Regions from separate parts of the Planococcus sp. APC 3906 genome, predicted to be linked through region 2. Evidence: riboswitches for the same ligand, from Rfam matches in the RefSeq annotation. Region 2 holds a riboswitch; the other holds the start of a gene.

Region 1 (5,139 bases), on a different contig from region 2:
TTTGCGACTTCGCTGCAGACGTAATCGAAATGCGGTGTCGCCCCTCGGATAACGGTGCCGAGTGTGATGACTGCGTCATAGTTGCCGCTGACCGCCATTTTTTTAGCAACCAACGGAATTTCGAATGCGCCCGGCACCCATGCAATTCCGACATCTTCCGCTTTCACGCCGTGCCGCTTCAAAGCATCTTCCGCTCCGCTCAGTAATTTGCTGGTGATGAATTCATTGAAGCGCCCGACCACAATGCCGATGCGCAGCCCTTCTCCATTTAAATAACCTTCAAAATGATTTGCCATGTCCATTTCTCCTTTAGAAATTCAGCAAGTGGCCGAGTTTCGATTTTTTTGTTTTCATGTATGCTTCATTGTCCTTGTTGGTCGGCATTTCAATCTGCAGCCGCTCGACCACTTCGAGTCCGTAGCCGCCGATGCCCGCAATTTTCCGCGGGTTGTTGGTCAGCAATTTCATCTTCTGGACGCCAAGGTCCCGCAGGATTTGCGCACCGATTCCGTAATCGCGCAAATCGTCGGCAAAGCCGAGTTTTTCGTTGGCTTCCACCGTGTCATAGCCCTGTTCCTGCAATTCGTAAGCTTTCAGTTTATTGATCAGGCCGATGCCGCGCCCTTCCTGCCTCATATACAGCAAAACTCCGGCTCCGGCATCGTTGATCTGTTTAAGGGCGGCATGCAGCTGCGTGCCGCAATCGCATTTATGCGAACCGAAGACGTCTCCCGTCAGGCATTCCGAATGGACGCGCACGAGCACCGGGGTGTCAGGATCGATTTCCCCTTTCACCAATGCCACGTGGTCTTGTCCGGTGAGCACTTCGGTATAGCCGACAGCGCGGAAATCACCGTAATCCGTAGGCAATTGAACTTCCACTTCGCGTTTGATCAATTTTTCGTTTTTGCGCTTATAGGCGATCAAATCCTGGATGGTCAAAATGCCCATGCCGAGGCGTTTTGCGACTTCCTGCAAATCATCGACGCGCGCCATTGTGCCGTCAGCATTCATAATTTCGCAAATGACGCCAGCCGGTGTAGAGCCTGCCAATTTCGCCAGGTCCACAGCCGCTTCCGTATGCCCAGCCCGGCGCAGTACGCCGCCTTTTTTTGCAATCAGCGGAAAAATATGGCCGGGGCGCTTGAAGTCAGATGGCTTTGCAGCCGGATCAAGCAGACCCATGATCGTATGCGACCGTTCAAAAGCGCTGATGCCTGTCGTTGTTTCGCGGTGGTCGATGCTGATGGTGAAGGCGGTGCCGTACTCATCCGTGTTGTTGTCGGTCATCAAACCGATCTTCAAGCGTTTGGCAATTGTTTCCTCCACAGGGACGCAGATCAAGCCGCGGCCTTCCGTCGCCATCAAATTGACGATTTCCGGTGTAGCGAATTCCGCCAAGGCGATAAAATCGCCTTCATTTTCCCTGTTTTCATCATCAATGACGATGATCGCTTTGCCGTTTTTCAAATCATGGACAGCTTCTTCAACTGTATAGAACATTTTTCCGCCTCCATTAAAATCCGTTTTCCGCAAGCCAGCTGCGGCTGATTTTCGGTTCTGCCGTCTGGATGCGTTCTGTGTACTTCGCCAGCATATCGCATTCGATGTTGACGGATTCGCCGATTCCTTTAGCACCCAGCAGCGAATCTTCCTGTGTGGTGGGAATCAGTGAAATTGTTACGGTGTTATGGCCGAGGCCGAAAATCGTCAGCGATGTGCCGTCGACCGCAATCGAACCTTTCATCATCATGTACTTCATGAGTTCGGGTTTGACTTCGATCGACTTCGTCACCGCATTCGCCTCTTTTTTGACCGAACGGATGACACCCACGCCGTCAATATGGCCGCTGACAAAATGGCCGCCGAATCTGCCATTTGCAGGCATTGCACGCTCAAGGTTGACCTTTGAACCGCTTTTCAGCCCGTGCATTGTAGAGGACTTGACCGTTTCCGGGATGACGTCGACCGTAAAAGTGCTTTGCGCCAATGAAGACACAGTCAAACAGACGCCATTGATGGAGATGCTGTCTCCACGTTTGGCGTCTTCTAAAACAAGCGAACACGAAATGGTCAGCTCCATTGCCTGGGGCTTTGACCGCACAGATGCTACGCGGCCCACTTCTTCCACAATTCCGGTGAACATTGAATCACGCTCCTTTGTAAAAGCCATGAAGCTCCGATGCTGCGGTCCAATGACCGCATTAAATTAGGTACTGCTAAAAGGATTCTTTCCACCAAGGGGCAGTCGGGTGGCAAGGAAAGGAATTTCTATAGGGGATTTGCAAGCCGCATCAAAGGCACGCCGAATAAACTCTATTTCGTTGTCAGAAACGGAGCCGTGCCGTTAAAGAGCTAAAAAAAGGGTACGACAAAATAAGCGCTCGAATTCTTCTCCCATCCAGACTTTCACTGTCGGTGCCGGATTTTCACCAGCTCCACCGCCTTGAAAAACACCCAGCCGCTTTCTGGCTGGACATCTTTTCAAGATCGGGTCACGGACTTACAGTTCTCTGCTCACCGCCGGTAAGGAATTTCACCTTGCCCCGAAGAATTCGATTCGATTAATTGTCCATTTCATAGTAGCATAAAAAAGAGAAAACTTCGCAGATTTCTGATTTTGCGGAAGACAGGGGGAGAAATGATGCCGCATACACAAAAGGTCTTAGGGCTTCAAGTCGATGAAGAAACAAGATGCGTTCATTGGCATTCGGAAATTGATCGGATCGCTATCAAATTTTATTGCTGCGGATTGTATTACGCATGCTTCGAATGCCACGAAGCGACCGGCTGCGGAAAAGCCGCGGTTTGGCCGAAGGAGCGGTTCGATGAAAAAGCCGTGCTTTGCGGATCCTGCGGCCATCAATTGGCCATCCAGGAATACCTCGAATGTGCGTCGGTATGCCCGTCATGCAACAGCCGCTTCAACCCCGGCTGCAGCCTCCATAAGCATCTTTATTTTGCCTGAGCGCCGCTTTGAAGGCAAAAAAAAAGAGCGTCAGCCGCTCTTTTCAGCAGCTTTCACTCGTAAAGACATGACGATTTGTTCGCCTTTGGAACGCATCAGGCGCCTCCCGGTATCTTCAAATCCGGCCCGTTGGTAAATGCGCTGAGCCGGCGTGTTGCGTGCATTGACGCCAAGCACCACTTCGTCAGCCTCGGGGAACTCTTGGCGGATAAAATCAGGCAGTGCATAAATCGAACCTGTCGCGATGCCCTGCCCTTGGAAAGCCGGATCCACGGAGTAGCCCCTCAGAAGCAAGGTATGCGGGTTATCGGAATAGGCTTTGCGGTCATCCGATTCATCGAGTTCAAAAAAACCTGCCACTTGGCCGCGTGCTTTGATAACGATGAAATGCTTCAGCGGATTTTCCGCATCCCGCCGGATGATATCCTGCGGCAAACCGGTAAATTCCCGCTGCTCCGAAGGCAGGTCGTATTGAACGTCCACTTTCGGCGTATAGCAATGCAATGTGACTTCTTTTTTCCTGATCACCGTAAACGCCTCCTGAATGGTCTATTAAAGCGCATCTTCTGCAATGATGACATGTTCGATACTGTCAGGGAGCTCTTTTAAGCCGGAACGCAGAAATTCCGGATAAAGCTCGACTTGGCCGATTTCACTAAGCGGCATCCATTGATAGGTCAGGCGTTCGCCTTCAGGTCCGAAAAAAGGGCCTTCACGGAAATGGCTGGCGCCTTCCACTGGCTCCACTTCGTAATAAAAACCGAGTTCATGATACTGCTTCGCATTGTAGGTGAAAAAGTTTTCTGCCACCCACAACAGCCGGCTGGCAGACACCGCTGTATCCAGCTCTTCAGCCATTTCCCTCACCAGGCAGCTTTTCGAGTCCTCCAGCATTTCCGCCCGTCCGCCGGGCAGCGCCCAATAGGACTCTTTTGTCTGCTTGTGCAGCAAAACGTGGCCATTCTCGATCCACACTGCGGCCACACGGTAATTGAAAACCTGTGTCTCCATTTTAAACGATGTATCCAAATGGGTACCTCCTCATTCTTTTTCCAGCGTCACCGCTACAACTTCCGGCAGATTGAAAACCCTGACCGGAAATCCGCTATTCCCAAGGCCGCGGCTTAAAACAAGCTGTGTGCTGTCTTTACGGAAAATCCCTTCGGTCATCGTTGGAAACCATCCTTGCCCAGGCGCGATCAAACCGCCAAGACCCGGTATGCGTACCTGTCCGCCATGGGCATGGCCGGCGAATACCAAATCAATGCCCTGTTCCACGTAAATACTGAACATTTCCGGCCGGTGCGCCAATAGCAATGTGAAGTCGTCCGTCAATGCCGTTTCGGCTAATGCATCTCTCGTAAAGTCCTCTTCCGTCAAATCGACATTGAACAACGGGTCGTTGATGCCGGCAATCTGCACCGTTTCCCCGCCTTCTTCCCATTGCACCTTGTCGTTCATCAATACAGTAACACCGCGCTCTTCCAGCGCCGCTGTAATTTCGTCGATTTTATTGACCGCCACTTCATGATTGCCAAGCACAAAATACACTTCGCTCATCTCAACCAACGCGTCAACCAGCGTCAAACTGGTTTCCAGATCGTAGCGGTTGCTGTCGATCAAATCCCCTGTCAGGAAAATGGCATCCGGGTCGGCAGCTTCCACTTTTTCAATCAACGATGACTGCCCTTTTCCGAAATTGGCGTTGTGGAGATCCGATACCTGCACAACCCTTTTGCCGTCAAAAGCAGCTGGCAGCTCTGCAGACGATAAGGTATATTCCGTTGTTTGAATCCAATTATTATTAACCCAGATGAAGCTCCAGACAAAAGCGATGAGCAACAGCAGGATGATCAGTTTTTTCATATTTTAATAACCTCTATTCAATCTTAATCAAGTCAATCGGCGTAATGATTCCCGTCAATTGTTCTTTTTTGCTGCCATTTCTTGTGATGAGCAGCGCTTCAAGTCCGCCTCCTGAGAGCACAGATTCCTTGAATATTTCCTCCGCTTCGTAAACGGATGTCGCCGAAGCGATGAACCGATGGTTGCGGCCGTCTTTCTCATGTTGCAGAATGTCACGCATTGTCGTTATTTCCCGGGAAATAGTTTCTTCTTCCCTCGTTTGGATGAGCCAGCGCGCGATGCCGCCCGACGTAATCAAACCGGCA
Region 2 (5,139 bases):
AGCAACATCATCAATGCCCATAGCGGCAAAATCTCCGCAGAAAGCGAAGTCGGCAAAGGCACTTCCTTCATCTTTTTATTGCCGCTGAAAAAAATGTAACTTTATGTGGAGGAGAACGACTAATCTACGAACGGGGGGAGTATATGAATGACTCCGTTTTCCATCGCCTATACGACGAGTACCATCAGGATGTATTCCAGTTCCTGATTTATCTGGTGAAAAACAGGCACTTATCCGAAGATTTGATGCACGAGGTATACATTCGGGTGTTCCGGGCTTATGACCGCTTTGAGGGCAAGAGCTCTGAAAAGACCTGGCTTTTTTCCATTGCCAAAAACGTGGCGATCGACCATTTCCGAAAAACGGCGGTCAGGAAAAAGCATTCGACGGATTTTTTCGATTGGGAAACGCAGCAGCTGGTTTCAAAAGAACGTATTCCTGAAGAAGTAGCTGAACTGAACGAGGACAAAATCCTTCTTTATACAATGCTTGATGAGTGCACGGGTGATCAGAAAATGGTCATCATCATGCGGTTTTTCCAAGATTTATCGATTGCTGAAACGGCAGATGTGCTCGGGTGGACAGAAGGCAAAGTCAAAACCACTCAACATCGCGCCATTAAATCGTTGCGTGAAAAAATAAGCGCAAAGGAAGGGGGAGCAATGAATGCCGAATAACAGATGGGACGATGACCACATCGAAAATTTGTTGCGGGATTTCCCCACAATCCGGGATGACCGGACGAAAGAAGAAGTCTATAGCCGTCTGGATAAGAAAGCGGCGGTGAAAAAACAGCCGAAACGTTGGCTGCCGTTGCTTGTTGCCGCCCTTGCTTTCATCACAATCGGATTTTTGGTCGCATCCATTCTAAATCAGAATGGCATCGACAGCGCGTTCACGCTGAACGAGCAAAATGCAGAAAGCACTGCTGACGAAGCACAGGAAGCTTCGACCCAAGAAGCGGAGTCGGCGGATTCGGCAAAAGAAGAGTCAAGCGGCAGCTCGGGCAGTGATGGACAAGAACCTGCCGCATCAGAAGAGTCGGCTACGACGTATCAAGATGACAATCCGCAATCGGCGCGAACTGCCGTTTATGAAGAAGAGCTGGAAGGATTTACACTGTTCACCATTGGCCTGACTGAAAACGCGATGGTCATTCCAGTCGGCTTTTTGATACCCGATGCCCAAATCGCCAGTGATTTCGGCAATACAGCGCCAAATTCCGTGGAGCTTTACAATAAATACGCCAGCCAGATTGATGAAAAGGCTATCGGTTTCAATGAATACCACCCTTACCTTGGGCAATTATCGATGGAAGGCCGCACGGTCAAGCATTTATTGCCTGCAGACCACCAATACGATTTAGCATCTGCAAGCTATGAAGTTTATATAGCGTCGCTGCAGGAAACGTTCACGGATGCCGATGAAATCCTCATTCAAAATGAAGATGGCACTCCGGCGAATTTCGACCAGATCGGACCGATGGAACCTGTAAAACCAGCGGTTGAAAACGTCGCCTATTATGCCCACACCACTGATGGAGGCGAAACATATTTGGTGCCAGGCTATAATATGCCGCACGCTACTGCAAAAGAAGCGGTGGAAGCCCTGAAATTTTCACCGTCAGATTTGCACCAGAATACAATTCCTGAAACCATTGACTATACGGTAACCGAGACGGACATGTCTGTTACCATTGAATTCACAGCGGAATTCGATTTCGGGTCGCTCGAAGAGGCAGAGGGGGCGCGCATGCTTGAAAGCTTGGCGCTGACAGCGAAAGCGTTCGACAAAACCGTTCAGCTTGAAAACACCAAACAACAGGAATGGAGCGGTTTGGACCTGAGCCGCCCGCTTCCGGAACCGGTTGCTCCAAACGGGGCAGCGTGGAAAGTGAAGTGAATTCTTCCTTTTAATCAGCCAAAGCCATTGTCCGGATTGCCCGGACGATGGCTTTTCGCATTTTCAATTAAAGCAAATGCCCCTCAAACGTCCAAATAGTGGGCGTGCAGGCAAATTATTGAGCATTCTTGTTTACATTACAGCTTCTTTACACTAGAATTAGGATGTAAAATAAAATATCGATTCATCTTCGGGGCAGGGTGAAAGTCCCTACCGGCGGTAATTGAACATTGTTCATAAGCCCGCGAGCCGTAAAAAGCAGGATTTGGTGAGATTCCAAAGCCGACAGTATAGTCTGGATGGGAGAAGGTGAAGGTGCGGACAGTGCCGCCTATAACTGGGCGATACGTTTATTAAATGTGCCTTTTTCTCCCTTAAGCGCTCGTTGCTTAAGGGTTTTATTGTACGGCTGCATTGTCCAAGCCTTTCTTCTGGTGAATCACGACAAGGAGAGAGGAATATGAAGAACAAAAAATTGCAATCGATGGTTGCAATCGGAATGTTGAGCAGCATTTCATTTATTTTAATGCTGTTCAACTTCCCGCTGCCAGCTTTACCTGCATTTTTAAAAGTTGATTTTAGTGATGTGCCGGCTTTGATCGCCGCAATCACAATGGGGCCAGTGGCCGGAATCCTCGTCGCGTTTTTCAAAAACGTGCTGGATTGGTTATTTGCTGGAAGCCCGACCGGAGTGCCTGTAGGGCATATGGCGAACTTTGCGACAAGCATTTTGTTCATCCTGCCGGTATATGTCATCTACCGTAAATTCTCATCTAAAAAAGGCATGGTATTTGGCCTTGCTGCTGGTACGCTATCAATGGCAATCGGCATGAGCTTGCTGAACTACTTGGTGTTCTTGCCAATGTACACGTACTTCCTGAACATGCCTGCACAAACAGGCAACGCGCTTTTCGGCACGATTGTTCTTGGGATTCTGCCGTTCAACCTGATCAAAGGCTTGGCCTTGACTGCGGTTGTCCTGCTCATGTTCAGCAGCATGCACACATGGATCGAAAAACAGCGGCGCTATTACCTGCCACAATAAATAGAACAAAGGCACCGAGCGATTGCTGCTTCGGTGCCTTTTTGTATGTAATAAGCTTTTCATTTCGCTCTAGGCGGACGCTTTCCGCGGGGTGGGCATGAAGCCTCCTCAGCCCGCTTTGCGCGGGCTTCCGGGGTCTCCATTGACCCACTGATCCCGCAGGAGTCGCCGCCTTCCGCTTCATTCAAAGGTATTTCTTAATAGCGAATTATTTCTTTTATTTAAGTGGCTGAAAAATTAAAAACCTGCATATTCTTGCTGATAATCAGATATGGAGCAAAACAGTCCGACTCCCAAGGGAGCAGTGAAGCGATGAAGTGCCGAAATCCACTCGGGCTTTAGCACGAGTTAGTTCGGCGCAAGCCCGCAGGAAAGATATGGCCGAAAGTAGTTAGGGCATATCTTTGCGACGAAGCAGCGCAGCTATGCAGGAGCATATGTTTTAGCGGGCTGTTTTGCGTAATATCGTCTACATTTTCCAATATATAAAAAAGCGCCGGAGCTTTTAAGCTTCGGCGCTGTCTGTTGCAGATCAAATCAATCTTCGTATTTAAGGGCATCTCCGTCGAATGGTGCATCTGATACTTTAATAGAATCAGTTGGGCAGCCTTCGAACGCATCTTCCATGTCTTCTTCCAATTCGTCTGGAACTGCGGAAGTCCCCATGTTATCATCTAGAATAACAAACGCGATTCCTTCGTCGTCATAATCATAAACATCAGGTGCAGCTGCTCCGCAAGCGCCGCAAGCGATACAAGTATCCTTATCGACAATGGTATACTTAGCCATATTAGTTTCCCTCTCCTTTATCTCCGAACAAGTTCATTTTTACTACCGTATTCATTCTAAAGGTGTTTGTTCAGTTTTTCAACAAAAAACCGTCAGGAGGGCGCCACTTGCTTTTTGAAGAACTTGTCATTTCAATTATGAAAGCCGTAAATCTTGAAAGAACCGTGTCTTCGCCCTTCCATATGATCAAAGGCAAGAAGTCCGGACAGACGATTCAGGACATCGGCTATTATCGGCTTCACCCTTATTTCGCAGTGATGCCGAAGTTGGATAAGAATGCATATGATGAGGTGATACAAAGCCTTTTTGCTCGCAATCTGCTGCGCCCCAATGAGCAGGTCATCGATTTGTCCGAAGCTGCTTTGGGTATGAAGATTCCACCAAGCAAACTCAACGGCTGGAAATACCGCGGCAATGAAATCCTCTTTTTGAATCGCCTGTCATTAATTGTCCAAACTTTGTCGCATACGAGCCAGAGCGTATACAGCTTCGACCCGGTGCATAATGCAGTCGATCTGCAGGCGTGGGTGAAAGAATACTTGGTTCGCATCAATTTTCGGGATTCTGGAATTGCCGGCCGCTTTAGAAAAGAACTGCACGATAGCCTCGGAGCAGCAAATGTAGCTGAAGAAAACAAAATGATGTTGATGCAGCGGCTGACGGGACTTCGCTTAAGCGGTTTGACGTGGGAGCAGATAGCTGCTGGAAAAGGGCTGCATATTTTGGACGTCCAGCTGGCGGTCATCGAAACTCTGCACGCCTGGCTTGAAGTTTTGGAAGGCGGCGATTTTCCGGTTTTTTCGCCGCTATTGAACGGAGTCGTCCAGCGGTCATCACTAACTGAATCGGCAGAACGCACCGATAAATTATTTAAGCAGGGATTATCCCTTGATGAAATTGCGGCTGTCCGGCAATTGAAAACGAGCACGATTGAAGACCATTTCGTGGAATTGGCCATGAACGATCCGGCTTTCGACTATACCGTTTTCATTCCGCAGGATCTATTTCGCAGCATCACGAAAATAAGCGCACAGCGCAATACCAAACGCCTGCGGGATATTAAGGAGATGCTGCCGCAAGCGAGTTATTTCCAGATCCGCTTAGCGCTTGCTGTGAAGGAGGACATTTCATGAAACTAGAGGAACTGCTTTTCAATACATATGGCTTTACATCGTTCCGTCCGGGGCAGCGTGAAGTGATCAGCCAAATTCTTGAAGGCGGCGATGTAATTGCTTTGTTGCCGACGGGAATGGGGAAATCGATGTGCTATCAGCTTCCTGCACATCGGCTGCCGGGCAGTGTATTGATCGTATCGCCGCTGCTGTCGCTGATGCAAGATCAGGTTGCCCAATTAAAAAAGATGGGTGAAAAATCAGTTGTTGCCATCAATTCGTTTGTAAAGC

Evidence for each region. A riboswitch is a leader RNA that binds a small molecule or an ion and turns the genes downstream of it on or off. The one in region 2 is predicted to bind FMN.
Region 1: it holds a riboswitch for FMN, as region 2 does, so the genes downstream of both, ribE (riboflavin synthase) here and QMA09_RS09450 (ECF transporter S component) in region 2, are expected to answer to the same signal.

Annotation. Positions count from the first base shown of each region.
Region 1 is NZ_JASDCW010000001.1:61,464-66,602, reverse strand. It holds gene ribH (6,7-dimethyl-8-ribityllumazine synthase) at 1-296, opposite strand, end outside; gene QMA09_RS00350 (bifunctional 3,4-dihydroxy-2-butanone-4-phosphate synthase/GTP cyclohydrolase II) at 310-1,503, opposite strand; gene ribE (riboflavin synthase) at 1,517-2,146, opposite strand; FMN riboswitch at 2,386-2,558, opposite strand; gene QMA09_RS00340 (CHY zinc finger protein) at 2,645-2,968, shown strand; gene QMA09_RS00335 (GNAT family N-acetyltransferase) at 2,999-3,496, opposite strand; gene QMA09_RS00330 (NUDIX hydrolase) at 3,521-3,997, opposite strand; gene QMA09_RS00325 (metallophosphoesterase) at 4,010-4,834, opposite strand; gene QMA09_RS00320 (CBS domain-containing protein) at 4,848-5,139, opposite strand, start outside.
Region 2 is NZ_JASDCW010000013.1:72,234-77,372, forward strand. It holds gene QMA09_RS09435 (ATP-binding protein) at 1-99, shown strand, start outside; gene sigX (RNA polymerase sigma factor SigX) at 144-677, shown strand; gene QMA09_RS09445 (GerMN domain-containing protein) at 667-1,902, shown strand; FMN riboswitch at 2,085-2,217, shown strand; gene QMA09_RS09450 (ECF transporter S component) at 2,363-2,947, shown strand; gene QMA09_RS09455 (ferredoxin) at 3,485-3,736, opposite strand; gene QMA09_RS09460 (YpbB family protein) at 3,844-4,869, shown strand; gene QMA09_RS09465 (RecQ family ATP-dependent DNA helicase) at 4,866-5,139, shown strand, end outside.